One region of the Streptomyces sp. NPDC026092 genome, then DNA from elsewhere that is predicted to be linked to it. Evidence: riboswitches for the same ligand, from Rfam matches in the RefSeq annotation. Region 1 holds a riboswitch; each other region holds the start of a gene.
The links. Region 1 has a riboswitch for thiamine pyrophosphate ahead of thiO (glycine oxidase ThiO). Riboswitches for the same ligand answer to the same signal wherever they lie in the genome.

Region 1 (9,501 bases):
GCCTACACAGGAACCGTATACCCCCTAGGGGTATTCCTCAACGGGAATCTCAGCCCCGGAGCTTCTTCAGCCGCTCCACGTCCGCGACGTGGCCTTCCTTCCCGCCCGGCGTCTCGATGATCAGCGGCACGCCCTCGGTCGCGTGGTGCCGCATCAGCTCGCGGAACGGGTCCTCGCCGATGTGCCCGGCCCCGATGTTCGCGTGCCGGTCCTTGTGCGCGCCGACGACGTCCTTGGAGTCGTTGGCGTGGATCAGCTTCAGCCGGCCCTCGCCCACCGTCGCCACCAGCTCGTCGAGCGTCTGCCGCATGCCGTGCGGGCCGGTCAGATCGTGTCCCGCGGCGAAGATGTGGCAGGTGTCGAGGCAGATCCCGAGCTTCGGGTGGTGGTCGAGTGCCTCGAAGTACGGGCCGAAGTCCTCGGCGCGCGAGCAGAGCGAGAAGCCCTGCCCGGCCGTCGACTCCAGGAGCAGGAACGGATCGTCCGGGTGCGTCAGCTCCTCCAGCAGCGGCCGCATCCGCTCCCGTACCTGCGCGAGCGCCTCCGCGCGCGGACGGCCGCCGGTCGCCGAGCCGGTGTGCACGACCACGCCCTTCGCCCCGATCTCGCGGCCCCGGCGCAGCGAGTGCCGGAGCGACTCGACCGACTTCTCGACGGTGGCCTCGGTGTGGGAGCCGAAGTTGATCAGGTACGGGGCGTGCACCCAGGCCGACAGGGACTCGGCCTCGCACCCGGCGCGGAACAGCTCGTCCTGCGCCGGGTTGCCGACGGGCGTCGCCCAGCCGCGCGGGTTGGCGACGAAGACCTGGACCGTCTCCGCGCCCAGTTCGCGGGCGTAGCCGAGACCGACCGTGGCGAGACCGCCGGCCACGGGGACATGACCGCCGACGGGGTTGCGCATGAGTTCTTACAGTCCCTTGATCGTGATGGCGATGGTGGAGCCCTCGGGCGCGGTGGTGCCGCCGTCGACGGACTGGCCGGAGACCGTGTCGCCGAGGAAGGGGAAGGTCTTCTCGACCTTCACCTCGAAGCCCGCCGCCTCCAGCTTCGTGCGCGCGGAGTCGGTCGACTCGCCCGTCACGTCGGGGACCTCGATCATCCGCGGCCCCTTGGAGACCGTGAGGACGATCCGGTCGCCCTGGGCGGCCCGGCTGCCCTCCGCGAGCGACTGGGCGGCGACCGTGGCGGCCGCCTCGGCGGAGTGGATCTGCTCGGTCGCGATCTCCACCTTGAGCCCGGCGTCCTGGAGCGTGCTGGTGGCGTCGGCCACCGAGTCGCCGGCCACGTCGGGAACGTCGATCGGGCGGCCCTTGCTGACCACGAGCGCCACGGCCGAGTCGGGGCTGCGTTCGGTGCCCGGCTCCGGGTCGGAGCTGATCACGGCGCCCTGCGGGATGTCCTGGCTGAAAGCCGTCGTCGTCACGCCGACCAGCAGGCCCTCGTCGGCGAGCAGCCGCTTGGCCTGCGCCAGCGGCTTCCCCTTGAGCCGGGGGACCTTCACGATCTCCGGGCCCCGGGAGATGGTGAGCGTGACCGTGCCGTTGCCCCGGATCCGCTGGCCCGAGGCCGGGTCGGTGGCCATGACCGTGCCGCGCTCGTACACGTCGCTGAACGCCCGCTTCGTCGCGCGGACGTCGAGCCCCGCGTCCGTCAGCCGCTTGGTCGCCTTCTCCTCGGTCTGGCCGAGGACGGCCGGGACGCGGGTGAACTGGCCGGAATTGATGTACCAGACGCCCCCGCCGATCCCCAGCGCGAGCAGGACGGCCACGACGACGAGCAGCGGACCGCGCGGCCGGCGCCGGCCACGGTCCCGGCGCTCCGCCCGGCCCTCGGAGCGGAGCTCCTGCCCGAGCTCGGTCGGCGGCATCGGGAGCCGGCTGGTGTGCTGGACGTCGTCCTCAGGACGGGCGGCCGCCGACGCGACCCGGGGGATCACGCTGGTCCGGTCCTCCGCCCCCGTACGCTCCTCGGCGTGCGCCTGCGGCGGTACGGCGTCCAGCTGCGCGTCCCCGAGGGCCGCCCGGGCCTCCCGGGCGTGCGCGAGGAGCGCGACGGCGTCGTACGGGCGGACCTCGGGGTTGCGGGCGGTGGCGGTCGCCACCAGCTCGTCCAGTTCGAGGGCGAGGCCGGGCACGGCCGCCGAGGGGGCCGGGACGTCGGTGTTCAGGTGCTGGAAGAGGACCTGGGCGGGGGTGTCCCCGGAGTGCGGCTTGGAGCCGGTCAGCATCTCGTACAGGACGACACCGCAGGCGTACACGTCGGCGCGGGTGTCCGCCGTGCCGTGCTCGATCTGCTCCGGCGCCAGGTACGAGACGGTGCCCAGGACCGACCCCGTGGTGTTGGTGGCCGAGCCGACCGCCCGTACGAGACCGAAGTCGGCGACCTTCACCCGGCCGTCGTCCCCTATCAGGACGTTCTCCGGCTTCATGTCCCGGTGCACGAACCCGGCACGATGCGCGGCCCCGAGCGCGGCGAGCACCGGCTCCAGGATGTCGAGCGCGGCGCGCGGCTGGAGCGCCCCGCGCTCGCGCAGCACGTCGCGCAGGGTGCACCCGGCGACGTACTCCATGGCCAGATAGACGTACGCGCCGTCCGCGCCCTGGTCGAAGACCCCCACCACATTGGGGTGGGAGAGCCGGGCGACGGACTTGGCCTCGCGGATGAACCGCTCGACGAACGCGGCGTCGGTGGCGAGGGCCGGGTGCATCACCTTGAGCGCGAGCACCCGGTCGAGCCGGGTGTCGACGGCCCGGTAGACCGTGGCCATCCCGCCGACGGCGATGCGCGCGTCGACGCGGTAGCGGCCGTCGAGCAGCTGCCCGACGAGGGGGTCCTGAAGGGTCGTGTCCACGGCCCCGAGTTTACGAGCCGGTGAGGCCACCCCGTTCCCCACCGGCCCGACCGCAGCACACCTGTGACGCGACGCACGGCGCGCCTCGGGTCCCGAAGGGCTCCCGCGGGCTCAGAACGCGGGGCGTTCCGGGTCCAGGACCGCGCGGCCGTCCGTGGGGGAGGAGGCCTCGGCGAAGTGCCGGCGCGGGATCCGGCCCGCCCGATGGGCCAGGCGGCCAGCCTCCACCGCGTGCCGCATCCCCTCCGCCATCAGGACCGGGTCCTGCGCCCGGGTCACCGCGGAGGCGAGCATGACCGCCGAGCAGCCCAGCTCCATCGCCAGGGCGACGTCCGAGGCCGTGCCGGCCCCCGCGTCCAGGATCACCGGGACGCCCGCGCGATCGACGATCAGCTCGAAGTTGTGCGGGTTGCGGATCCCGAGCCCGGAGCCGATCGGCGAGCCGAGCGGCATGATCGCCGCGCACCCCACGTCCTCCAGCTTCCGCGCGAGGACCGGGTCGTCGTTGGTGTACGGCAGGACGATGAAGCCGTCGTCGACCAGCGTCTCGGCCGCGTCGAGGGTCTCGACCGGGTCCGGCAGCAGGGTCCGCTCGTCGGCGATGACCTCCAGCTTGATCCAGTCGGTGCCGAGCGCCTCCCGGGCCAGGCGTGCGGTCAGGATCGCCTCGCCCGCCGTGTAGCAGCCCGCCGTGTTCGGCAGCACGCGGATCGAGAGCTTCTCCAGGACGGAGAGGACCGAGCCCCGCACGGTCGGGTCGAGCCGCCGCATGGCGACCGTGGTCAGCTCGGTGCCGCTGACGGCCAGGGAGCGTTCGAGGATCTCCAGGCTCGGGGCGCCGCCCGTGCCGAGGATCAGCCGGGAGGAGAACTCCGTACCGCCGAGGAGGAAGGTGTCGTCGGACATCGCGCTCAGCCTCCCTGGACGGCGGTGAGGACCTCGACCCGGTCGCCCTCGCCGAGGACGGTCGCGGACCACTGGCTGCGCGGCACGACGGTCTCGTTGACGGCCGCCGCCACGCCCGAGGGCGCGGTGGTGAGCGTGGTGACCAGGGCGTCGAGGGTCGTGGGCGCGGCGAGGACACGCGCCTCGCCGTTGACGGAGACGGTCGTGTTCGTGGCGGTCATGCGGGCTGCTCCTGTCGTACGGGGGAGAAGCGGCGGGGAGTGAAGGGGCGGGCCTCGTCAGGAAGCGCGCCGGTGGTGAGGAACTCGGCCATGACGTCGCCGGTGACCGGAGTGAGCAGCACGCCGTTGCGGTAGTGCCCGGTGGCGAGGCGGAGGCCGTCGAGCGCGGTCGGGCCGAGCAGCGGCGCGTTGTCCGGCGACCCGGGGCGCAGGCCCGCCAGGGTCTCGGTGAGCGGCAGCTCGGTGAGGCCGGGGACCAGCTCGTGGGCGTCGCGGAGCAGCTCGTACACCCCGCCCGCCGTGACGGTGGTGTCCCAGCCCAGCTCCTCGCTGGTCGCGCCGACGACCAGCTCGCCGTTCTCGCGCGGGACGAGGTAGACGTGGCTGCCGCGCACGACCGCCCGGACGGTCCGGGACAGGAACGGCGCGAACGCGGGCGGCACGGTCAGCCGCAGGACCTGTCCCTTGACGGGACGTACGGGCGGCAGGACCTCCGGCGGTACGCCCGCGAGCCGGCCGCTGAGGCTGCCCGCGGCCAGCACGACCTGGTCCGCGGTGAGCTCGGTGCCGTCGGCGAGCGTCACGCCCGTGGCCCGGTCCCGTACCACCGTGAGGCGTTCGGCGAGGCTCCGGTGGAAGACCACCCCGGCCCGCTCGCAGGCGGTGACCAGGGCGGCGGCGAGGCGGCGCGGATCGACCTGGTGGTCGCCGTCGACCCGCAGTCCGCCGCGCACGCCCGGGGCGAGCATCGGCTCGAGGCGGCGGCACTCGCGCCCGTTGAGCCACTCCGACTCCAGGCCGGAGCGGATCTGCAGGGCGTGCAGATCGCGCAGATGGGCCCGGTCGTCGGCGTCGAGCGCGACGGCGAGCGTGCCGCAGGCGCGGTAGCCGACGTCGTGCCCGGTGGCTTCCTCGAGTTCGGCGACGAACGCGGGGTAGCGGTGCGCGGAGGCGAGGTTGAGGGCGAGCAGGGTCTCCTCGCCGTAGTGGAGTTCGGTGACGGCGGCGAGCATCCCGGCCGCCACGCGGGCGGCCCCGCCGCCGGGTTCGGGGTCCACGACCGCCGTGCTCAGCCCGCGCTGCGCGGACCGCCAGGCGGTGACCAGGCCGATGATGCCGCCCCCGACGACGAGAACGTCGGAGGTACCGCCTGTGCTGCGGGTACTGCCTGTACTGCCCGTACTGCGTGTACGCGACATGGGCGTCCAGCCCCTCCCTTCGCCGGCATGACCCGGATCAGGTTCGTACGGTCGGAGGCCGGCCAGCCTCCCTCTCAGCCCGGTGCGTCCGGGCTCCCGCGAGTGCTCTACGTTGACCGTCAGCCTAACCCCAGCCCCCGACGCCCAGTAAGGGAGCCTCCACCGTGCCCCGTTCTCTCGACGGACTCGTCCTCGCGCCGGTCGCCGACCAGGCCCCCGGTCAGGTCGGGACGCGTACCCGGTTCACGTACCACGAGGAGGAGGGCCGGATCTGGGCCGAGTACGCGGGCGGGGACGTCGTGCGCGGGTTTCTCGTCGGCACGCGCGCGGGGGACCGGCTCGACTTCCGTTACGTCCAGCTGAAGCAGGACGGAACGACCTCTTCCGGGCATTGCGTCTCGCTCGTGGTGGAGCTGCCGGACGGGCGCGTTCGGCTGGAGGAGAGCTGGGCATGGGAGTCCCAGGAGGGCTCCGGCACCAGCGTCGTGGAACAGCTGCCTTCCTGACGGTACGTCAGATAGTTAAGGTGAACGGGTGAGCGAGCAGATGCAGGCAGAGCAGCGGGTCGTCGTCGTGGGCGCCGGGATGGCGGGGGTGCAGACCGCCGTGGCCCTGCGCGAACAGGGCTTCACCGGGGCGGTCACCCTCATCGGGGCCGAGCCCCACCAGCCCTACGACCGGCCGCCGCTGTCCAAGGCGGTCCTCCTCGGCAAGGCCGAGGACTCGGCTTTCGACGTCGACTTCGAGGCGCTCGCCATCGAGCTGCGCCTCGGCCTCGACGTGACCGGGCTGCGCGCCGACGCTCACGAGGTCGACACCGAGGCCGGGCCCGTCCCGTACGACGTCCTGGTCCTCGCCACCGGCGCCGAACCGATCACCCTGCCCGGCACCGAGGGCGTCCCCGGGGTCCACCTGCTGCGCACCCTCGACGACGCCGCCCGCCTCAAGCCCGTCCTGGAGCGCCGCCACGACATCGTGGTCGTCGGCGCCGGCTGGATCGGCGCCGAGTTCGCCACCGCCGCGCGCGAGGCGGGGTGCGCGGTCACCGTCGTCGAGGCCGCCGACCGCCCGCTCGCCGGCGCGCTGCCCGCCGAGGTCGCCGCCCCGATGGCGCGCTGGTACGAGGAGAGCGGCGCCGAACTCCTCACCCACGCGCGCGTGGAGTCCGTCGAACCCGGCACGGTCGTCCTCACCGACGGCCGGCGGCTGCCCGCCGACGCGGTCGTCGTCGGCATCGGCGCCCGGCCCGCCACCCGGTGGCTCACCGGCTCCGGCATCGCCCTGGGCGCGGACGGCTCCGTCACCGCCGACGACCGGCTGCGCACCTCCCTGCCCGACGTGTACGCCGTCGGCGACTGCGCCTCCTTCCCCTCCGCCCGCTACGGCGCCCGGCTCCTCGTCCACCACTGGGACAACGCGCTCCAGGGCCCGAGGGCCGTCGCGGCCGACATCATCGGCGAGACCCCCACGGTCTACGACCCGGTGCCGTACTTCTGGTCCGAGCAGTTCGGCCGCTTCGTGCAGTACGCCGGCCACCACAGCGGAGCCGCCGAACTGGTCCGGCGCGGTGACCCGGCCGACCCCTCCTGGTCCGTCCTCTGGCTCCACGACGGCTCCCTCGTCGCCCTGCTCGCCGTCGGCCGCCCCCGCGACCTGGCCCAGGGCCGCAAGCTGATCGAGTCCGGCGCCAAGCTCGACCCCACCCGCGCCACCGACCCCACCGTCCCTCTGAAGGCCGCAGTCCAGTAAGGGGCTGTCCGGCGGATCATGGCCGGGGCCGCGACGCCTGGCACGGCACTCCCCCAAGCTCTTCGAGCAGGGGGGACCCCCACGCCGCGTTGCCGAAACGCCCCGATAGCTCCGCTATCGAGACGCTCCGGCGCCTTGCGATGCGTCCCCTGGGCCCAGAGGGCCTGGGGAGGCCCCATGCGCCAGACGCCGCGTCCTTTCCGGCCCTGATCCGCCGGACAGCCCCTAGCCCGACTACCGACTGTCAGTCCGGGATGGCAGGCTTGTTCCCGTGACCGAGATTGACGCAAAGACCGATGCTCTCGTCCCCGCCTGGCTCTACCTCCCCGACATCGCGGAAATGCTCGATGTCGAGGTGACGCGCGTGCGGCAGCTGGTCAAGGAGGGCCAGCTCATCGCCGTACGACGCGGCGAGAACAAGGCGCTTCAGGTGCCCGCCGCCTTCATCGACGGCGACAAGGTGGTCAAGGGCCTCTCCGGGACCCTGACCCTCCTGAAGGACGACGGCTTCACCGACGAAGAGATGCTGGAGTGGCTCTTCACTCCCGACCCCACCCTGCCGGGCACGCCCGCGCAGGCCCTCAGCGAGAATCGCGGCACGGAGGTGAAGCGCCGCGCCCAGGCGCTCGCCGTCTGACGCACACGCTCCGAAACACCACAGGAGGCCCTGGGGGCCGGCTCCGCCCGGCCCCCTCGGACCGCCGCACCCAACGGGGGGAACCACCCATGTCCACGCCTCGCGCGCAGCTCGCCGACGCCCGGCTCTACCTCTGCACGGACGCCCGCAGGCGCCAGGGAGACCTGCCGGCCTTCCTCGACGCCGTGCTCTCCTCCGGCGTGGACATCGTGCAGCTCCGCGACAAGGGCATGGAGGCCGGTGAGGAGCTGGAGCACCTCGCCGTCTTCGCCGAGGCCTGCCGTCGGCACGGCAAGCTGCTCGCGGTGAACGACCGGGCCGACGTCGCCCACGCCATCGGCTCCGACGTGCTGCACCTGGGCCAGAACGACCTGCCCGTCCCCGCCGCCCGGAAGATCCTCGGCGAGGACGTGCTCATCGGCCGCTCCTGCCACGCCGAGTCCGAGGTGGACGCGGCCGCCGCCGAGCCCGGCGTGGACTACTTCTGCACCGGCCCCTGCTGGCCCACCCCCACCAAGCCCGGGCGGTACGCCCCCGGCCTCGGCCTCGTGCGGTACGCCGCCGCCCTTGAGCAGGACCGCCCCTGGTTCGCGATCGGCGGTATCGACGAGACGAATCTCGACGAGGTCCTGGACGCGGGCGCCCGCCGCATCGTCGTCGTCCGCGCGATCACCGAGGCCGACGACCCGGCCGCGGCGACGGCCCGCCTGGCCAAGCGGATCCGCGAGCGCTCCGCCTAGCGCACACCCTCCGTGGCGCCCCGACGGGCGGCAGGGAAACCCCGTCCGAACGGTGTCCAAAAAGGTGTCCACGACTCGGACACCACTTCGTCGGCCGCAGCACCCCGTCTAACCTGCCGGTATGGCCCTAGGTACCGCTTCCACCCGCTCGGACCGCGCACGCACGGTCCGCGAGATCCTCGCGTCCGGCAAGCCGTCGTACTCGTTCGAGTTCTTCGCGCCCCGCACCGAGAAGGGCGAGCGGAGCCTCTGGAACGCCATGCGCCGCGTCGAGGCGGTCGGCCCCAGCTTCGTCTCCGTGACCTACGGCGCCGGCGGCACCACCCGCGGCGGCACCGTCAAGGCCACCCAGAAGATCGCCGGCGACACCACCCTCACCCCCGTCGCCCACCTCACCGCCGTCGACCACTCGGTCGCCGAGCTGCGCAACGTGCTCGGCCAGTACGCCGACGCCGGCATCCGCAACATGCTCGCGCTGCGCGGCGACCCGCCGGGCGACCCGCTGGGGGAGTGGGTCGAGCACCCCGAGGGCGTGCAGTACGCAGCCGACCTCGTTCGGCTGATCAAGGAGTCCGGCGACTTCTGCGTGGGCGTCGCCGCCTTCCCCGAGATGCACCCGCGGTCCACCGACTGGGACACGGACATCCGTCACTTCGTGGACAAGTGCCGGGCCGGCGCGGACTACGCCATCACCCAGATGTTCTTCGATCCCGAGAACTATCTGCGGATGCGCGACAGCGTCGTGAAGGCCGGCTGCGAGACGCCGATCATCCCCGAAGTCATGCCTGTTGTGAACGTGAAGACCCTCGACAGGCTGCCCCAGCTGAGCAACGCTCTCTTCCCGGCGGATGTGAAAGACCGCATCCTCGCCGTCAAGGACGATCCGGCCGCTGTACGCTCCATTGGCATCGAGTTCGCGACGGAGTTCTGCGCACGTCTGCTCTCCGAGGGTGTCCCCGGACTGCACTTCATCACGCTGAACAACTCCACCGCGACGCTGGAGATCTACGAGAATCTCGGACTGCACGTGCAGTCGTGACCGGCGTACCCGCCCCAGACCCGCGGCGGTGGCCGTAGGAGAGGGGCGGGCATGGGGTGGACGGTCCTCTACATCGCGTTCGGTGTCGTCGCGTTGTGGCTGCTGGGTGAGGTGCTCCTGCAGTACAAGGCGAGGCTGCGCTGGCGCGTGCTCGCCTTC
Region 2 (9,501 bases), on a different contig from region 1:
AGAAGGGTGTGTTCGTCTTCGGCGACGCAGCAGGTCGTCTCGCTGGTGGCGGAGTTCTGCAGAATCGTCGCACCAAGATCGAAGACTCCCTCGCGCACTGGCGCGACGAGATCGGGGTCCCCGTCTACTTCGCGATCTACCGCGAGGGCGAGATCGAACTCGTCGCCGTCGCCGACACCCCCGCCGCCCCCGCCGTGGACGAGTGGGCCGACTTCCGCGAGACGGGGCACGCGCACGCGATCGGGCAGTGCCTGCTCAGCCAACTGGATTTGAAGAGTCGTCAAGACCACCTCGACCGCCATCCGGTGGAAGCCATCACTCCGTACACGGTGCGTAACCAGAGTGCGCTTTTGGAGCGTTTGGGCGGAATGGGGCGAATGGAGCCCCTGGTGGAGCGTCAGGAATATGCGCTCGGCACAGTTTGTGCCGCGATCCCCATCACAGCGGGGTCCACGGCGGCCGCCATGGCCATTTCCCTCCCCCTTCACCAGGAAGAACGGTTGCTGCCCGCAGTCGATCGGCTACGCAATGAGATCGGAAGGCTCCTCAGTTCCTTCGCTTTCTCTATCAGTATCTGAAAAATCACTCCTTGTGATCTGCTAGCCCTTCCAGCACGATTGCGTCAAGAGGGCCATGGGGGATCATTCCTGGCCGTTTTGATAACAGCTTTCAGCAGCCGTGTTTACACAACTGCTCCATCGACTGCGGGGTACATGATGCGAGAGTCGGTTCAGGCCGAGGTCCTGATGAGCTTCCTCGTCTCCGAGGAGCTCTCCTTCAGGATCCCGGTGGAACTGCGGTACGAGACCCGGGATCCCTACGCGGTGCGGATGACGTTCCACCTTCCCGGAGACGCGCCCGTGACCTGGGCGTTCGGCCGGGAGCTGCTGCTCGACGGCATCAACCGACCGAGCGGCGACGGCGATGTGCACATCGCGCCGACCGACCCCGAGGGCCTCTCGGACGTCGCCATCCGGCTCCAGGTCGGCAGCGACCGGGCCCTGTTCCGGGCCAGCGCGCCGCCGCTCGTCGCCTTCCTCGACCGGACGGACAAGCTGGTTCCACTCGGTCAGGAACGGACACTGGGCGACTTCGAGGACAACCTGGAGGCGGCGCTCGGCCGGATCCTCGCGGAGGAGAACGCCGGCTGACCGGTCACTTCGCGCGGCGGCGCCGCCCGCGTCCGGAGGGCCTGGATGAACGCTTCTCCAGCGAGCCCGGCGAGCCGGCTCCGCCCGCCCCGCCGGCCGCTGCCGCTCCCCCCGGCCGGTCCGCCGAGACCACGAGCGCGGCGAGAACGGTCGTGACCGGAACGGAGGCGACAAGACCGATCGAACCGACCAGCGTGCGGACGATCTCCTCCGCGACGAGTTCGCTGTTGGCCACCGTCCCCACGCTGCTCTGCGCGATGGAGAAGAGCAGCAGCAGGGGCAGGGCCGCGCCGGCGTACGCGAGGACCAGCGTGTTCACCACGGACGCGATGTGGTCGCGGCCGATCCTGATGCCCGCCCGGTAGAGACCGCGCGGCCCGAGCCGGGGATCGGCCTGGTGCAGCTCCCACACCGCCGAGGTCTGCGTCACCGTCACATCGTCGAGGACGCCGAGCGAGCCGATGATGATGCCCGCGAGCAGCAGACCGGACATGTCGATGTCCGGGTAGAGCCCGTGGATCAGACCGGTGTTGTCGTCCGTGTTGCCGCTCAGCGAGGCCCAGCTGATGAAGAACGAGCCGAGCAGACCGATCAGCAGCAGCGAGATCAGGGTGCCGAGCACCGCGACCGAGGTGCGGGCGGACAGGCCGTGGCACATGTAGAGCGCGATCAGCATGATCGCGCTCGACCCGACCACCGCCACCACCAGCGGATTCGACCCCTGAAGGATCGCCGGGAGGATGAAGAAGGTCAGGATCATGAAGCTCACGGCGAGCGCGATCAGCGCCATCACGCCACGCATCCGGCCGACCAGCACGACCGCCACGGCGAAGATCAGGCCGAGCACCGCCAGCGGCACCTTGCGATTCACGTCCGTCACCGAGTACTGCAGGTCGCGCGGCGCGTCCGGCGCGTACGCCACCACCACGCCCTGGCCCTCGTCGAGTTGGCGCGGCGCGTCCGGCTGCACGATCTCGACGAACGTACGGCCCTTGTCCGGACCGCTCGTGACCTCGATCGTCGCCTTCTCGCACTCCCCCTGCTGGGCGTTGGCCGCCTCGCGCCCCTCGGGCGTCGAAGTGTCGCCGGTCGGCGGGACCTGAGCGGCGTTCACGTCCTTGCAGTCGACCTGCTCCACCGAGACGACCTTGCCCTGGTACGTCTGCCGGTCGAAGCCGACGCCGGTGCGCTCGTGCTCCGGGGCGCCGCCCGGCCACAGCACCACCAGCCCGACCACGACCGCCGCGGCGAACGGGATCAGGACAGCGGCGATGACCCTGCGCAGGTGCCGGGAGACGGGCGCGGCCGGCCCATGGCTGTGCGAATGGCCGTGCCCGTGGCCCGCGTCGCCATGGGCGCCAGGGCCGTCATGACCGTCGGGTTCAGGGGTCTGCTGCGAGGAAGTCACCGACCGATCATCGCAAGAACGGCGGGGGCCCACTGTTCAGCACGGCCGGATTGACGCTAGCGTGGTGACACCTTTGCACACGCGGGAGCTCGGAGCACCGGGCTGAGAGGGCGCTGATCACCGTACGCGCGTACTGAATGTACGTACGGGAGGAGGCTGCGCCGACCGCCGAACCTGTTACCGGGTAATGCCGGCGTAGGGAGATCGGTCTCATGACCATTCAGGATGCACGCACGCCTGCCACCAGCGAGAACGCCGGCCAGGACGAGCGCAAGCCGGGTTGGCACAAGGGGTACGTCGAGGGCTCGCGCCCCGACCTCCGCGTGCCCGTCCGGCAGGTGCACCTCACCAACGGCAAGGACGTGACGCTGTACGACACGTCCGGTCCGTACACCGACCCCACCATCGACACCGACGTACGGCGGGGCCTGCCGCCGCTGCGCGAGAACTGGATCATCGGGCGGGGCGACACCGAGGAGTACGCGGGCCGCCCGGTCCGTCCCGAGGACGACGGCATCAAGCACACCTCGCCGCGCGGCGGTGGGCTGAAGAACCTCGACGCCGTCTTCCCCGGCCGTCCGCGCCTGCCCCGCCGGGGCCGCGGCGGCGAGGCCGTGACCCAGCTCGCGTACGCCCGCCGGGGCGAGATCACCCCGGAGATGGAGTACGTCGCGATCCGAGAGAACGTTTCTCCCGAGGTCGTACGGGAGGAGATCGCGGCGGGGCGTGCCGTACTGCCGGCCAACGTCAACCACCCGGAGATCGAGCCGATGATCATCGGCAAGCGGTTCCTGGTGAAGGTCAACGCCAACATCGGCAACTCCGCCGTCACCTCCTCCATCGAGGAGGAGGTGGAGAAGATGACCTGGGCGACCAAGTGGGGCGCCGACACGGTCATGGACCTGTCCACCGGCCGCAACATCCACACCACGCGCGAGTGGGTGCTGCGCAACTCTCCCGTGCCGATCGGCACCGTGCCGCTCTACCAGGCCCTGGAGAAGGTCGACGGGAAGGCCGAGGAGCTGACCTGGGAGATCTACAAGGACACGGTCATCGAGCAGGCCGAGCAGGGCGTCGACTACATGACGGTCCACGCCGGAGTCCTGCTGCCGTACGTCCCGCTGACCGCCCGTCGCAAGACCGGCATCGTCTCGCGCGGCGGCTCGATCATGGCCGCCTGGTGCCTCGCGCACCACAAGGAGAACTTCCTCTACACGAACTTCGAGGAACTCTGCGAGATCCTCGCGACGTACGACGTCACGTACTCGCTCGGCGACGGCCTGCGGCCCGGCTCGATCGCGGACGCCAACGACGAGGCGCAGTTCGCCGAACTGCGCACGCTCGGCGAGCTGAACACGATCGCCAAGCGGCACAACGTGCAGACGATGATCGAGGGCCCCGGGCACGTCCCGATGCACAAGATCAAGGAGAACATCGACCTCCAGCAGGAGATCTGCGAGGAGGCGCCGTTCTACACCCTCGGCCCGCTGACCACGGACGTCGCGCCCGCGTACGACCACATCACCTCGGGCATCGGCGCCGCGATGATCGCCTGGTGGGGCACGGCGATGCTCTGCTACGTCACGCCGAAGGAGCACCTGGGCCTGCCCAACCGTGACGACGTGAAGACCGGCGTCATCACGTACAAGATCGCGGCGCACGCCGCGGACCTGGCCAAGGGGCACCCGGGGGCGCAGGAGTGGGACGACGCGCTGTCGGACGCGCGGTTCGAGTTCCGCTGGGAGGACCAGTTCAACCTGGCGCTCGACCCGGACACGGCCCGTGAGTTCCACGACGAGACGCTTCCGGCGGAGCCCGCGAAGACCGCGCACTTCTGCTCGATGTGCGGTCCGAAGTTCTGCTCGATGAAGATCTCGCAGGACATCCGCCGGGAGCACGGCGGCGACCTCAAGGCGGACGAGATCTCGGCCGGTATGGCGGAGAAGTCCAAGGAGTTCGCGGCGGCCGGCAACCGCGTCTACCTGCCGCTGGCGGAGCAGTAACCGGAAGGGCCCGCGATCCACGGGGGGATCGCGGGCCCTTGGGCGCCGCCGCCGGTTCCCGGGGCCCCGTCCGCGCGAACAAGGTGGCCGTGCCGCTCCTGGGGCTCCGGCTCAGTCCGGTCGGTGTTCCGAAGGGCCGATCTCCGGGCCGGTGTGGCCGGGGCCGGTGAAGTCCGGGCTCGTGAACTCGGGCCCGGTGTAGTCGGGGCTCGTGAAGGTGGGGCGCGTTCCGGACGAGCCTTCGTTCGGGCTGGAGAAGTCCGGTCCGCTGTAGCCGAATTTGGCTATGCGGTCGGTGCGCGGCGGTGGCACGGACGGTGGGTCCGGCGGTCCGGGGGCGGCCAGGGCCTCGCGGAGGAACGGCAGGATGCCCCGTTCCAGCAGGGCGCGGCGCCAGGCCTCCCGGGCCCGGGACAGCTCGTCGTCCGCTTCCGTACGGGGTGGGTCGCTCGCGGCCACTTCCGTGGAGCGGTTGCGCAGCGCCGTGACCAGCAGCCCGACGGCGGCGCAGAAGAGGCCGGCGGCGGCGACGGCCCCGAAGAACCAGCCCGCGGTCAGCAGGGTGTCGGCGACGGTGAGCGTGGGTGCGAGCACCTTCAGCACGGCGCCGACCAGCAGGAATATCAGAGCGGCCGGCCCGGCGAGGACCGGCGCGAGGACGGTGACGATCGCGACGATGCCCGCTCCCGGGCCGCCGCTCGCCCCGTCGCCGTCCGCCGTCAGGACGGCGTCCATCACGCTCGTACCGCTCGGTGAGCGGACCTCTTCGCGGACTTTCACGAAGTGGTCGTACTCGATCGCCGCCGCGGCGGTGATCAGGGCCGTCGCGCTCAGCGCCATCGTGCGCAGTTGGCCGGCCGTGAGCCGTTTCCCGATCTCGGCGAGATCTGGATGGTCGTACGCGTTGCGCAGTGCGTCGTCGAGGAGGCGCTCGTACTCGGCACGATCCTCGGTCAGCAGGTGCGGAGCCACGTTCATGTGCATCCCCCGATGCTCCGTAGGGCCGCGTTGACCGTGGGATTTACGGCCGGTTGGGCGGAAACGGAGGAGAGCCTGCTACGGATGATCCGATGGTATTGCGGTTATGGCACAGGGTGACAGGGGGTTTCCTGAAATCGACTTCCCCGGATGCGCAGCGTTATGCGTCAGCCATGCAGGGGGAGTTGGACGACCAGCAGCTTTCCGGCCATGGTCACGCCGCCGTCCATGGCGATCGCCAGTCCGTCCGCGTACACGTGCGGACCGTCGACGCCCGGGCCCGAGCCGCCCTCGCCGTCCTCGGTGCCGACCTGGCCCAGGAGGTACGGGATGGGGCTGTGGCCGTGCACGACGCGGCTGCCACCGTAGGTGGAGAGGAGCTCCTGGACGGCCTGGGGGCCGGCGTCGTCGCGGAAGGCGAAGCGCTTGGTGAACTTGCGGAACACGTCCCAGACCTCGTCCGCGTCGTTCCGGTTGAGGATCTCGTGGACGGTCTCGTTGACGTCCTCGATGGTGCTGCCGTACTCGAGGTAGGCGGTGGTGTCGGAGTGCATGAGCAGATGCCCGTCCTCCTCCACCACGGCGTCGAGCCGGGCCATCCACTGCATGTGGACGTCCTGGAGCCGGTCCATGTCGTGCTTCTGGCCGCCGTTGAGCAGCCAGGCGGCCTGGAAGGTGGCGGTGCCGGCCCCGGAGTTGACGGGGGTGTCCCCGAAGCGCTTGGCGCCGATCAGGAGCAGCTCGTGGTTGCCCATCAGGGCCTTGCAGTAGCCACCGGCGGCGGCGGCCTCCGCGGACAGGCGCATGACGAGGTCGATGACCCCGATGCCGTCGGGACCGCGGTCCGTGAAGTCGCCGAGGAACCAGAGGCGGGCGTTGCCCGCGGACCAGGCGCCGGCCTCGTCGATGAGTCCCTGCTCGCGCAGGGCGGCGACGAGTTCGTCGAGGTAGCCGTGGACGTCGCCGACCACGTAGAGCGGTCCGGGGCCCTCGCCGGCGGCCGGGGCGGGCGCGGGGGACGGGACCGGGTCCACGCGGACCTGGACGGTGTCTCCCCGGTTGATCACCGGGAGGTCGCGCTCGGTGGGGGTGTAGCCCTCGGGCAGCTCGTCGTCCGGGAAGGCGTTCCCGGGGTGGCCGGGAAGGGCCGAGGAGAGCGAGACCGGGGGCGTGAGGGAGGACAGGGCGGAGGCGCCGAGGCCGAGGTGGAGGGTCGGGTCCGCGACGGGCCGGACGATCTCGTCGGGGACGACGGGATGCCCCGCGGGGGGCTCCAGGGGTTGGCCCTGCACGGGCACGCGGGCGTACGGCGGTACGCGGAAGTCACGCAATGTCGCCGTGCGCACCACGGGTTCCTGCCCGGCCCCCTGAGTCATCGACCCCTCCACCACCGTCGCGATGCCCTGCACATCGCGGACCGGCCTGGTCGGGGTGGTCCGCGGTGTCGTGCGCCCATCATAGGAATGAGGGTCCGCCTGTGTGACGCACCAGGGGTGGTGAATCCGGGTCCACTCCGGGTTCACCGGTTGTTTCGCCCGAATTGAGAAGGTCCGGTCCGGGGTCGGAGCAGGGCCGGGCCGGAGTTTGTGTCCGGCACGGCCCCAAAGCCGACCCTTTCAGTCCTTCGCGGGAGACCGGGGCGGGCTGACCGTCGTTCGCGGCGAACGCCTCTGGGAGGACGTCCGGACGATGAGTTCGGTCGGTATCACCTGCTCGACCGGTCCGTCGGTGTCGATCCCCTCGATGGCGTCGATGAGGAGCTGGACGACGGCCGTGCCGATCCGGCGCGGTTTGAGCGAGAGGGTCGTGATGGGCGGTTCGGTGTTGGCGTAGACGGTCGACTCGCTGCAGCAGACCAGCAGCAGATCGTCCGGTACGCGCAGTCCGTAGCGGCGGGCGGCCGCCAGCAGATCGGTTCCGTTCGGGTCGAAGAGGCCGTAGACGGCGTCGGGACGGTCGGGGCGGGCGAGCAGCCGGTCGGCCGCGACGGCGCCCGCGCACGGATCGTGCGCCGGATAGGCCTCGTAGACGGGGTCCTGGCCGACCCGCTCGCACCAGTTGAGGTACGCGGTGGTGGACAGGCGGGTGTACGTGTCGGTGGTCGTGCCGGTGAGAAGGCCGATCCGGCGGGCGCCGGCGTCGGCGAGGTGGTCGAGGAGGTCGAGGACGGCGGCTTCGTGGTCGTTGTCGACCCAGGCGGTCACCGGGAGGGTGCCGGCGGGGCGTCCGTCGGAGACGACAGGCAGGCCCTGGCGGACGAGCTCGGTGACGACCGGGTCGTGGTCGGAGGGGTCGATGACGACGGTGCCGTCGAGGGCGACGTTCGACCAGACGTCATGGCGGGAGGTCGCGGGCAGGATGACCAGGGCGTAGCCCCGGGCGAGCGCGGCCGATGTGGCGGCTCTGGCCATCTCCGCGAAGTACGCGAATTCGGTGAAGGTGAAAGGTTCATCCCCGTATGTGGTCACGGTCAGGCCGATGAGGCCCGACTTGCCGGTGCGGAGCGTGCGGGCCGCCGCGGATGGGCGGTAGCCCAGCCGATCTGCGACCTCGCGGACGTGGCGGCGGGTGGCGTCCGGGAGCCGGCCCTTGCCGTTGAGCGCGTCGGAGACAGTCGTGATGGAGACCCCGGCGGCGGCGGCCACATCCCGGATGCCCGCTCGCCCCTGCCGGCTTCCCCGGGTCTGTGCCCGGCTCACCTGGTGCTTCCCTGCTGCTGTCATGGCGAGCCGATAGTAGGGCGAGGGCGGGTGGTTGGGACGCTCGCATATTCACTCGTTGACAGGCACGTTTCTGCATGATCGAGAACCCTCAATTGCCTTCGAAGGAAAGGGGGTTAAGGGGTCTCGCGTGCGATCTATGGTTGTCGACCCGTATGGGCCTGCCAGGGAGCCCATGTCTCGAAGAGGTCTCAACTCACCTCTACGGGCGACGCGCGCCACGGCGCCCGCCACCAGCGCGCGCCACCCGATCGCGCGCTCCCCCAGTTGTCCACAGCATCCGCCATCCGTTGTCCACAGCCCATTCGCAGCGGAGGCGAATCCTCATAAGGTGAGGAGCATTGGTGGTACGGACGGTCGAGGAGGACCACAGTGAGCGCAGTGAGCGACACCGCAGGAGTGGGCGGTACGGACGGGACGGGCGAGGGCGGCCCGAAGCTGCGCTCCGTGCTGGACGGCATCCCCACCTACAAGCCGGGCAAGCCGGCCGCCGCGGGCGGTCCGGTCGCCTTCAAGCTGTCCTCCAACGAGAACCCGTACCCGCCGCTGCCCGGTGTGATGGAGAGCGCGGTGGCCGCCGCCGGTGCCTTCAACCGGTACCCGGACATGGCCTGCACCGGCCTGATGAACGAGCTCGCGGACCGCTTCGGGGTGCCGCTCGCGCACCTGGCCACCGGCACGGGCTCGGTGGGCGTCGCCCAGTCGCTGATCCAGGCCACCTCGGGCCCGGGCGACGAGGTCATCTACGCCTGGCGGTCCTTCGAGGCGTACCCGATCATCACGCAGATCAGCGGGGCGACCTCGGTGCAGGTGCCGCTGACCGACGGCGAGGTGCACGACCTCGACGCGATGGCCGAGGCGATCACCGACCGCACCCGGCTGATCTTCGTGTGCAACCCGAACAACCCCACGGGCACCGCGGTCCGCAGGGCCGAGCTGGAGCGGTTCCTGGACCGGGTGCCCTCCGACGTCCTGGTGGTCATCGACGAGGCGTACCGCGAGTTCGTCCGGGACACGGAGATCCCGGACGGCATCGAGCTGTACCGCGACCGTCCGAACGTGGCGGTGCTGCGCACCTTCTCCAAGGCGTACGGCCTGGCGGGGCTGCGGGTCGGCTTCGCGATCGCCCATGAGCCGGTGGCGGCGGCGCTGCGCAAGACGGCGGTGCCGTTCGGCGTGAGTCAGCTGGCGCAGGACGCGGCGGTGGCCTCGCTGCGGGCCGAGGACGAACTGCTCGGACG
Region 3 (9,501 bases), on a different contig from region 1:
GACCCGGTCGGCGAGCGCGAAGGCCTCGCCCTGGTCGTGCGTGACGGCGAGCACGGTCGTACCCAACTGGCGGAAGAGGGCGCGTAGTTCGACGACGAGCCGTTCCCGAAGGCCGCGGTCGAGCTGGCCGAGCGGCTCGTCCAGCATCAGCAGCCGGGGCCGGGGCGCGAGCGCCCGGGCGAGCGCCACGCGCTGCTGCTCGCCGCCGGAGAGCGCGGCGACGGCCCGGCGCGCGGCCCCGGGCAGCCCGACGAGCTCCAGCAACTCCCGTACGCGTACGTCCTGTTCGGCCTTGGACACGCCCCGCATGCGCAGCCCGAAGGCGACGTTGGAGCCGACGTCCCGCTGCGGGAAGAGCTGGTGGTCCTGGAACATCAGGCCGACCCCGCGCCGGTGCACGGGCACGCCCGCCTGGTCCGCGCCGTCGAGCCGGACCCGCCCGCCGTCGAGCGCCTGGAGTCCGGCGACGGCCCGCAGCAGCGTGGACTTGCCGCTGCCGCTCGGGCCGAGCACGCACACGATCTCGTGGTCGGCCACCTTCAGGTCCACGGAGTCGAGCACGGCCCGTTCCCCGAACCGTACGGTCACGTCCTCGAAGTGCAGCATCAGAACTCCCCGGAGCCGGAGGTGGTCCGGTCGACACGGAGCCGTTCGAGGAGCAGCAGGGACACCGCGCACACCACCATCAGAATCGTCGAAAGGGCCATGGCCTGGCCGTAGTTGAGCGCACCGGGCCGACCGAGCAGCCGGGCGACGGCGACGGGCAGCGTCGGGTTGTCGGGCCGGGCGATGAAGACCGTCGCGCCGAACTCGCCCAGCGAGACGGCGAAGGCGAACCCGGCCGCGATGAGCACCGCCCGCCGCACCAGCGGCAGATCGACCTCGCGCCAGGCCCGCAGCGGCGAGGCCCCGAGCACGGCCGCCGCCTCCCGCAGCCGCTCGTCCACCGCGCGCAGCACGGGCAGCATCGTCCGTACGACGAAGGGGACGCCGACGAGCGCCTGCGCGAGCGGGACGAGGATCCAGCTGGCCCGCAGGTCGAACGGCGGCTCGTCCAGGGTGATCAGGAAGCCGAAGCCGACCGTGACCGCCGAGACCCCGAGCGGCAGCATCAGCAGGGCGTCGAAGCCACGCACGAGCCGCCCGGCACGCCGGGTGAGCGCGGCGGCCGCGAGTCCGCCGATGAGCAGCGCGAGGGCGGTGGCGACGACCGCGTACCGCAGGGAGTTCCCGATCGTGTCGACCATGGGCACGAGGAAGGTGCCGGAGGGGTCGACGGACTGGAGGGCCCGGTAGTAGTCGAGCCCGTACCCGTCGGGGGTGGCGAAGGACCGCTCGATCAGCACGGCGAGCGGCAGCACGAGCAGCAGGACGATCGAGACGAGGACGCCCGCGAAGAGCGCCCACGCGCCGATCCCCCGGGGCCGGCGCGCGGTCTGCTCGGGCGGGACGAGCTTCAGGGCCGTCTCCCGCCGCCGTACCGTCCGGGCGTGCACGGCGAGGACGATGCCGACGGCGACGAACTGGACGATCGTGAGGACGGCGGCCGTCGTCAGGTCGAAGCGGTCGACCGTCTGCCGGTAGATCTCCGTCTCCAGGGTGGAGTACGCCGGTCCGCCGAGGATCTGGACGACGGCGAAGGAGCCGGCGGTGAAGAGGAAGACCATCAGCGCGGCCGCGGCGACGGCGGGGGCGAGCGCGGGCAGCGTCACCGTCCGCCACGCCCGGAACCGGGAGGCGCCGAGGACGCGGGCGGCCTCCTCCTGGCGGGGGTCGAGCTGCGCCCACAGTCCGCCGACGGTCCGGACGACGACGGCGTAGTTGAAGAAGACGTGCGCGAGGAGGATGGCCCAGACGGTGGTGTCCAGGCGGACGCCCCACAGCTCGTCGAGGAGCCCGCCGCGGCCGACGAGCGCCAGGAACGCCGTGCCGACCATGACGGTCGGCATCACGAAGGGCACGGTGACGACGGCGCGCAGCAGCCCCTTGCCGGGGAAGTCGAAGCGCGCGAAGACGTACGCGCCGGGCAGCGCGATCAGCAGGGTCAGCGCGGTGGAGGCGAGCGCCTGCCAGAGGGTGAACCAGAGGACGTCGAGGATCTCGGGCCGGGTCAGCGTCTCGCCGAACCGGCCGAACTCCCACGCCCCGTCGACCCGCAGCCCGCGCTCGACGATCGAGGCGACGGGCCAGGCGAAGAAGAGCGCGAAGAAGGCGACGGGCACGACCATCAGGCCGAGCCGCGCCGCGCTTCCCCGGCGGTCGGGAACTACTTCAGAACGGTCGAGGACCACGACTGGATCCACTGGTCACGCTTCTCGGCGATCTTCTCGGGCGCCATGGTCTGCGGCTTGTCGATCACCACACCGTGCTGGGTGAACAGCTCGGGCAGCTGCGCGCCCTCGGTCACCGGGTTGACGAACATCTGCAGCGGCATGTCTTCCTGGAACTTCTTGGAGATCAGGAAGTCGATGAGCGCCTTGCCGCCTTCGGGGTTCTTCGCCCCGTTCAGGAGTCCGGCGAACTCGATCTGCCGGAAGCAGGTGCCGGTGGAGACCCCGGTGGGGGCGTCCTTCGGCTGCGGCTCGGAGTAGAGGACCTCGACCGGCGGGCTGGAGGCGTACGAGACGACCAGCGGGCGGTCTCCCTTGGCCTGCTTGCCGCCGGCGGAGCCGGAGAACTCCTGGTTGTAGGCGAGCTCCCAGCTGTCGACGGTCTTCACGCCGTTGGCCTTGAGCTTCGTCCAGTAGTCCTGCCAGCCGTCGTCGCCGTACCGCGCGGCGGTGCCGAGCAGGAAGCCGAGGCCCGGGGAGGACTTCTCGGGGTTCTCGACCACGAGCAGGTTCTTGTACTCCGGCTTGGCCAGGTCGTCGAAGGTCTGCGGGGGCGCGAGCTTCTTGTCGGCGAAGTACTTCTTGTCGTAGTTGACGCAGATGTCGCCCGTGTCGATCGGGGTGACCCGGTGCTCCTTGTCGAGCTTCGTCTCGGGCAGGACCCGGTCGAGCCCCTTCGCCTCGTACGGGACGAAGATCCCGTTGTCGAGCGCGCGGGAGAGCAGGGTGTTGTCGACGCCGAAGAAGACGTCGCCCTGCGGGGAGCCCTTGGTCAGGATCTCCTTGTTGACGGCGACGCCCGCGTCACCGCTCTTGAGGACCTTGACGGTGAAGCCGGTCTGCTTGGTGAACTCCGCCAGGACCTCCTTGGAGGCGTTGAAGGAGTCGTGACTCACGAGGGTCACGGTCTTCGGCGCGGGCTCACCGCTCTTGCCCGCCGCGTCGCGGATGTCCTCGGTACCGCACGCGGCGAGCGTCGTGACGCCCAGCGCGGCGGCGATCGCCGCAGCGACCATCTTCTTGGTGCTCACTGAAATTCCTCCTGGGTGTGACCAGGAAGAGACGCGGCCCTGCCCACCGGGAGGTGGGCAGGGCGCAACAGCTCGAGTTGCGACCGAACTTCCTACCCAGAATGACCTGGGCGAGGTTCAGAGGGTCTGCGGTCCGATGACCGCACTCTCAGCGCTGTGGCGCTCCCCTGTCGGAATATGGAGATGTGTTCGAGCACAGACTACAAGGTCAGCGCTCCGAGGCCGCCAGCTGTCCACAGGCACCGTCGATCTCCTGCCCGCGGGTGTCACGGACGGTGACCGGAACACCGTGGGCGGCGATGGCCTCGACGAAGGCCTTCTCGTCCTCGGGCCGGGACGCGGTCCACTTGGACCCGGGCGTCGGGTTCAGCGGAATCAGGTTCACATGGACCCGCTTGCCCTTGAGCAGCCGCCCGAGCAGGTCGCCCCGCCAGGCCTGGTCGTTGATGTCGCGGATCAGGGCGTACTCGATGGAGATCCGGCGGCCGGACTTCTCGGCGTACTCCCACGCGGCGTCGAGGACCTCGCGGACCTTCCAGCGGGTGTTGACGGGCACGAGGGTGTCGCGCAGCTCGTCGTCGGGGGCGTGCAGCGAGACGGCGAGCCGGCACTTGAAGCCCTCGTCGGCGAAGCGCAGCATCGCGGGCACGAGGCCCACGGTGGAGACGGTGATCCCGCGCTGCGACAGCCCGAGCCCGTCCGGCTCGGGGTCGGTGAGCCGCCGGATGGCACCGACGACCCGCTTGTAGTTGGCGAGCGGCTCGCCCATGCCCATGAAGACGATGTTGCTGAGCCGCGCGGGCCCACCGGGCACCTCGCCGTCCCGCAGGGCGCGCATCCCGTCGACGATCTGGTGCACGATCTCGGCCGTCGACAGGTTCCGGTCGAGCCCGGCCTGCCCGGTGGCGCAGAACGGACAGTTCATCCCGCAGCCGGCCTGCGAGGAGATGCACATGGTGACCCGGTCCGGGTACCGCATGAGCACGGACTCGACGAGCGTGCCGTCGTGCAGCTTCCACAGGGTCTTACGGGTGGTGTCGTCGTCGCACGAGATGTGCCGGACCACGGACATAAGGTCGGGCAGCAGCTCCCCCTGCAACTTCTCGCGGGAGCCGGCGGGGATGTCGGTCCACTCGGCGGGGTCGTGGGCGTACCGCGCGAAGTAGTGGGTGGACAGCTGCTTGGCGCGGAACGGCTTCTCGCCGATCGCGGCGACGGCCTCCTTGCGCTCGGCGGGCGTGAGGTCGGCAAGGTGCCGCGGCGGCTTCTTGGCTCCGCGGGGCGCGACGAAAGTGAGTTCTCCGGGCTTGGGCATGGTCCTACCAGTGTCGCAGAGGAACGGAGAAGGGCCCGACGAATGGGGGCACCCCCATAGCCCCGGAGGGGCTATGGGGGAGGACAACGGGCGCTTCACCTACAAATTCGCAGGTCAGGTGGTGCCGACGAAGACGACCAACAGCAGCCAGACCACCGGAGCCGTAGGCAGCAGGGAGTCCAGGCGGTCCATGATGCCGCCGTGACCGGGCAGGAGCGTGCCCATGTCCTTGATGCCGAGGTCGCGCTTGATCATCGACTCGCCGAGGTCGCCGAGCGTCGCGCTCGCCGCCACCGCGAGGCCGAGCAGCAGGCCCTGCCACCACGAGCCGTCGTCGATCAGGAACTCCATGCACAGCGCGCCCGCCGCCATCGCGAACGTGACCGCTCCGAGCAGGCCCTCGCGGGTCTTGCCGGGGCTGATCCGCGGTGCCAGCTTGTGCTTGCCGAAGCGCCAGCCGATCGCGTACGCGCCGGTGTCGCTGACGACCGTGAGCAGCAGGAACGTGAGGACCCGCTCCGCACCGTCGTCGGCGGTGAGCATCAGCGCCACGAACGTCGCCAGGAACGGCACGTAGAACGCGGCGAAGACGCCCGCCGTGACGTCCTTCAGATAGCCCTCGGGCGGCTCCGTCATGCGCCACACGAGGACCGCGAGGGCGGTCAGGGCCATGGCGACCCAGGCCCCCTCCGCTCCGCGGACGTAACCGGCCACGACCATCGCCGCGCCACCGACCGCCAGCGGGACGAGCGGGGCCTTGATGCCCTTGCGCTCCTGGAGGCGGGAGGTGAGCTCCCACAGGCCGACGACGACGGCGACCGCTATGACGCCGACGAACGCGGCCTTCCAGATGAAGAGGGACGCGATGATGACGGCGCCGAGCCCGACCCCGACTCCTATGGCCGCGCCCAGGTCGCGCCCCGCGCTCTTCTTCTGCGGGGAAGCGGGCCGGTTCGGGCTGGACATGGGCTCCTGCGGGTGCTCGTTCGGCGTCTCGTCACGGAACAGGGGACCGCTCGGCTGAGCGGCCCCCCGGTCGTGGTCGTCCTGGTGATCGCCGGCGGGGACGTCGGGCACGATGGGCATGGGCCGAGTCTGCGCCGCCTGCAGCCCATCGTATGCGGGACCCGCCGGGGCAGGCCCCTGGTCGGGCCCCCAGTAGCCGGAACCGGCCGGGGCCCCCCAGGAAGAGTCGTTCATCAGACCTCGAGCAGCTCGGCTTCCTTGTGCTTGAGCAGCTCGTCCACCTGCGCGACGTACTTCGCGGTGGTGTCGTCGAGCTCCTTCTCCGCGCGCCGGCCCTCGTCCTCGCCGACCTCGCCGTCCTTGACCAGCTTGTCGATGGTCTCCTTGGCCTTGCGGCGGACGGAACGGATGGAGATCTTGGAGTCCTCGGCCTTGCCCTTGGCCACCTTGATGTACTCGCGGCGGCGCTCCTCCGTCAGCTCGGGGAACACCACACGGATGATGTTGCCGTCGTTGCTCGGGTTGACGCCGAGGTCGGAGTCGCGGATCGCCTGCTCGATGTTGCGCAGCGCGCTCTTGTCGAACGGGGTCACGACAGCCATGCGCGGCTCGGGAACCGAGAACGACGCCAGCTGATTGATCGGCGTGATCGCACCGTAGTAGTCGGCCACGATCTTGTTGAACATCGCCGGGTGCGCACGCCCGGTGCGGATCGCGGCGAAGTCCTCCTTGGCGACCACGACGGCCTTCTCCATCTTCTCCTCGGCCTCGAGGAGGGTCTCTTCGATCACCACTTGCTCCTGCGTGTCGTCGCGTCTTGTCCTGCACGGTTTTGCGACCGGCAGGGCTCTGTCCGTCCCCTCGCGGGGAGGTACCCGGTTCGAGCCGAGGCTCAGGCCCGGGTGCCCTGGTCGCTCACGAGAGTGCCGATCTTCTCACCCTTCACCGCGCGCGCGATATTGCCCTCGGCGAGCAGTTCGAAGACGAGGATCGGGAGATTGTTGTCGCGGCACAGGGTGATGGCGGTGGCGTCGGCGACCTTGAGGTCGCGGGAGAGCACCTCGCCGTACTCCAGCGCGTCGAACTTGACCGCGTCGGGGTTGGTCTTCGGATCGGAGTCGTAGACCCCGTCGACGCCGTTCTTGCCCATGAGCAGGGCCTCGGCGTCGATCTCCAGGGCGCGCTGGGCGGCCGTGGTGTCGGTGGAGAAGTACGGCATGCCCATACCGGCGCCGAAGATGACCACGCGGCCCTTCTCCAGGTGGCGCACGGCCCGCAGCGGGATGTACGGCTCCGCGACCTGCCCCATGGTGATGGCGGTCTGGACGCGGGAGTCGATGCCCTCCTTCTCCAGGAAGTCCTGGAGGGCGAGGCAGTTCATGACGGTGCCGAGCATGCCCATGTAGTCGGAGCGGGCCCGGTCCATGCCGCGTACCTGCAGTTCGGCGCCGCGGAAGAAGTTGCCGCCGCCGATGACGATCGCGATCTCCGCGCCGTCGCGGACGACTGCGGCGATCTCGCGTGCGATCTTGTGCACGACGTCGGGGTCGACGCCGAGACCGCCGCCTCCGGCGAATGCCTCGCCGGACAGCTTCAGCATGAAGCGGCCGGCCTTTTTGCCGTGGTTGTCGTCGCCCTGTACGGCGCTCTGGTTCATGGAGATCTCCTCGTGCACATACGACGAAGGCCATTGCCGGTGGGTCCTTGCGGTTTCCCGTACGGCAATGGCCTCCTCGTCAGATCTGCGGTCGTCCTGCGCGAGCGCGGACGACTGCTTCAGACCCTACCGGGGTCCGGTGTCCGTCGCGTACGGACTCAGATGCCGACCTTGATGCGCGTGAAGCGCTTCAGGGTGACGCCGGCTTCCTTCAGGATCTGCTCGACGGACTTCTTGTTGTCGAGCGCGTACGGCTGACCGAGCAGCGTGGCGTCCTTGAAGAAGCCGTTGACGCGACCCTCGACGATCTTCGGGAGCGCGGCCTCGGGCTTGCCCTCGGCGCGGGTGGTCTCCTCGGCGACGCGGCGCTCGGACTCGACGACCTCGGCCGGGACGTCCTCACGAGTGAGGTACTTCGGCGCGAAGGCGGCGATGTGCTGCGCGACGCCCTTGGCGACCTCGGCGTTCGGCTTGTCGAACTCGACGAGGACACCGATCTGCGGGGGCAGGTCGGGCATCGTGCGGTGCATGTAGGCGTAGACGGAGCCGTCCGCGTACTGCGCGAAGCGGTCGAGGACGATCTTCTCGCCGAGGTTGGCGTTGGCCTCGTCCACGAAGGCCTGCACGGTCTTGCCGGCCTCGATCTCGGAGGCGAGCAGCGCCTCCAGGTCGGCCGGGTTGGTGGCGGCGACGTGCGCGGCCAGCTGGTTGGCGACGGCCTGGAACTTCTCGCCCTTGGCGACGAAGTCCGTCTCGCACTTCAGCTCGACGAGGACACCGGAGGTGTTGTCGTCGGCGATGAGGGAGACGACGGCGCCGTTCTCGGCAGAGCGGCCCTCGCGCTTGGCGACGCCCTTCTGGCCCTTGATGCGCAGGGCCTCGACGGCCTTGTCGACGTTGCCGTCGGCCTCGTCCAGGGCCTTCTTGCAGTCCATCATGCCGGCGCCGGTGAGCTCACGGAGCTTCTTGACGTCAGCGGCGGTGTAGTTCGCCATGAGTCTGAGTTTCTCTCTCGAAGTCTGAAAGATCTACGGGTGGACGGCGGGGGCTTTGTGGGCCCCCGCCGTCGACATCCGAAACAACCAACCGGACCTGACCTGTGCGGTCAGGCCGTGGGTCAGGCCTGCTCGGCCTCGGCGGCCGGAGCCTCGGCGACCTCGGCGACGACCTCGGCGGCCTCCGCGTCGGCGACCTTCTCGGTCTCGGCGGAGGTCTGGACCTCGGCCTCGTCAGCCTTCTTCTCACCCTCGAGCAGGTCGCGCTCCCACTCGGCGAGCGGCTCGCCGGCGGCCTTCTCGCCCGGCTTCGAGTCGCCGGTCGCGGCGCCGGAGCGGGCGATGAGGCCCTCGGCGACGGCGTCGGCGATCACGCGGGTGAGCAGGGTGACGGAGCGGATCGCGTCGTCGTTGCCGGGGATCTTGTAGTCGACCTCGTCGGGGTCGCAGTTGGTGTCGAGGATCGCGACGACCGGGATGTGGAGCTTGCGCGCCTCACCGACGGCGATGTGCTCCTTCTTGGTGTCGACGATCCAGACGGCGCTCGGCACCTTCTGCATCTCGCGGATACCACCGAGGGTCTTCTCCAGCTTGGCCTTCTCGCGGGAGAGGACCAGGAGCTCCTTCTTGGTGAGGCCGGAGGCGGCCACATCCTCGAAGTCGATCTGCTCGAGCTCCTTGAGGCGCTGCAGACGCTTGTAGACGGTGGAGAAGTTGGTGAGCATGCCACCGAGCCAACGCTGGTTGACGTACGGCATGCCGACACGCGTCGCCTGCTCGGCGATGGCCTCCTGGGCCTGCTTCTTCGTACCGACGAACATGATGGAGCCGCCGTGGGCGACGGTCTCCTTGACGAACTCGTAGGCGCGGTCGATGTACGACAGCGACTGGAGCAGGTCGATGATGTAGATGCCGTTGCGCTCCGTGAAGATGAAGCGCTTCATCTTCGGGTTCCAACGACGGGTCTGGTGACCGAAGTGGACGCCGCTCTCCAGCAGCTCCCGCATCGTGACGACGGCCATGGCCGTATCTCCTTGTGTTTCTCGGTTATGTCCTGACGCCCCGACGCGCCGTGCCACGAGGGACCGAAAAGGCGCTGCCACGACCTGTGAGGGCTGTGTGGCGGGGCGTGCGAAGTCGACCCGGTGACCCGGATCGCCATAGGAAGTGTACGGGACCCTGCGGGTGCCGGGTGACGACGCTGTCC

Region 2: it holds a riboswitch for thiamine pyrophosphate, as region 1 does, so the genes downstream of both, thiC (phosphomethylpyrimidine synthase ThiC) here and thiO (glycine oxidase ThiO) in region 1, are expected to answer to the same signal.
Region 3: it holds a riboswitch for thiamine pyrophosphate, as region 1 does, so the genes downstream of both, AB0F56_RS03130 (thiamine ABC transporter substrate-binding protein) here and thiO (glycine oxidase ThiO) in region 1, are expected to answer to the same signal.

Annotation. Positions count from the first base shown of each region.
Region 1 covers NZ_JBEZYN010000016.1:16,565-26,065, reverse strand. Annotated here, with positions in the region: gene AB0F56_RS24680 (deoxyribonuclease IV) at 50-901, opposite strand; gene pknB (Stk1 family PASTA domain-containing Ser/Thr kinase) at 908-2,851, opposite strand; gene AB0F56_RS24670 (thiazole synthase) at 2,963-3,757, opposite strand; gene thiS (sulfur carrier protein ThiS) at 3,763-3,978, opposite strand; gene thiO (glycine oxidase ThiO) at 3,975-5,177, opposite strand; TPP riboswitch at 5,175-5,287, opposite strand; gene AB0F56_RS24655 (hypothetical protein) at 5,342-5,683, shown strand; gene AB0F56_RS24650 (FAD-dependent oxidoreductase) at 5,724-6,926, shown strand; gene AB0F56_RS24645 (Rv2175c family DNA-binding protein) at 7,198-7,563, shown strand; gene thiE (thiamine phosphate synthase) at 7,653-8,303, shown strand; gene metF (methylenetetrahydrofolate reductase [NAD(P)H]) at 8,425-9,342, shown strand; gene AB0F56_RS24630 (hypothetical protein) at 9,394-9,501, shown strand, end outside.
Region 2 covers NZ_JBEZYN010000004.1:75,149-84,649, reverse strand. Annotated here, with positions in the region: gene AB0F56_RS07625 (helix-turn-helix domain-containing protein) at 1-578, shown strand, start outside; gene AB0F56_RS07620 (SsgA family sporulation/cell division regulator) at 717-1,151, shown strand; gene AB0F56_RS07615 (YibE/F family protein) at 1,156-2,559, opposite strand; TPP riboswitch at 2,631-2,778, shown strand; gene thiC (phosphomethylpyrimidine synthase ThiC) at 2,772-4,562, shown strand; gene AB0F56_RS07605 (hypothetical protein) at 4,674-5,546, opposite strand; gene AB0F56_RS07600 (metallophosphoesterase) at 5,708-6,931, opposite strand; gene AB0F56_RS07595 (LacI family DNA-binding transcriptional regulator) at 7,157-8,263, opposite strand; gene hisC (histidinol-phosphate transaminase) at 8,660-9,501, shown strand, end outside.
Region 3 covers NZ_JBEZYN010000002.1:107,087-116,587, forward strand. Annotated here, with positions in the region: gene AB0F56_RS03120 (ABC transporter ATP-binding protein) at 1-606, opposite strand, end outside; gene AB0F56_RS03125 (iron ABC transporter permease) at 606-2,228, opposite strand; gene AB0F56_RS03130 (thiamine ABC transporter substrate-binding protein) at 2,267-3,346, opposite strand; TPP riboswitch at 3,433-3,540, opposite strand; gene rlmN (23S rRNA (adenine(2503)-C(2))-methyltransferase RlmN) at 3,570-4,676, opposite strand; gene AB0F56_RS03140 (phosphatidate cytidylyltransferase) at 4,791-5,876, opposite strand; gene frr (ribosome recycling factor) at 5,876-6,433, opposite strand; gene pyrH (UMP kinase) at 6,535-7,299, opposite strand; gene tsf (translation elongation factor Ts) at 7,458-8,294, opposite strand; gene rpsB (30S ribosomal protein S2) at 8,417-9,316, opposite strand.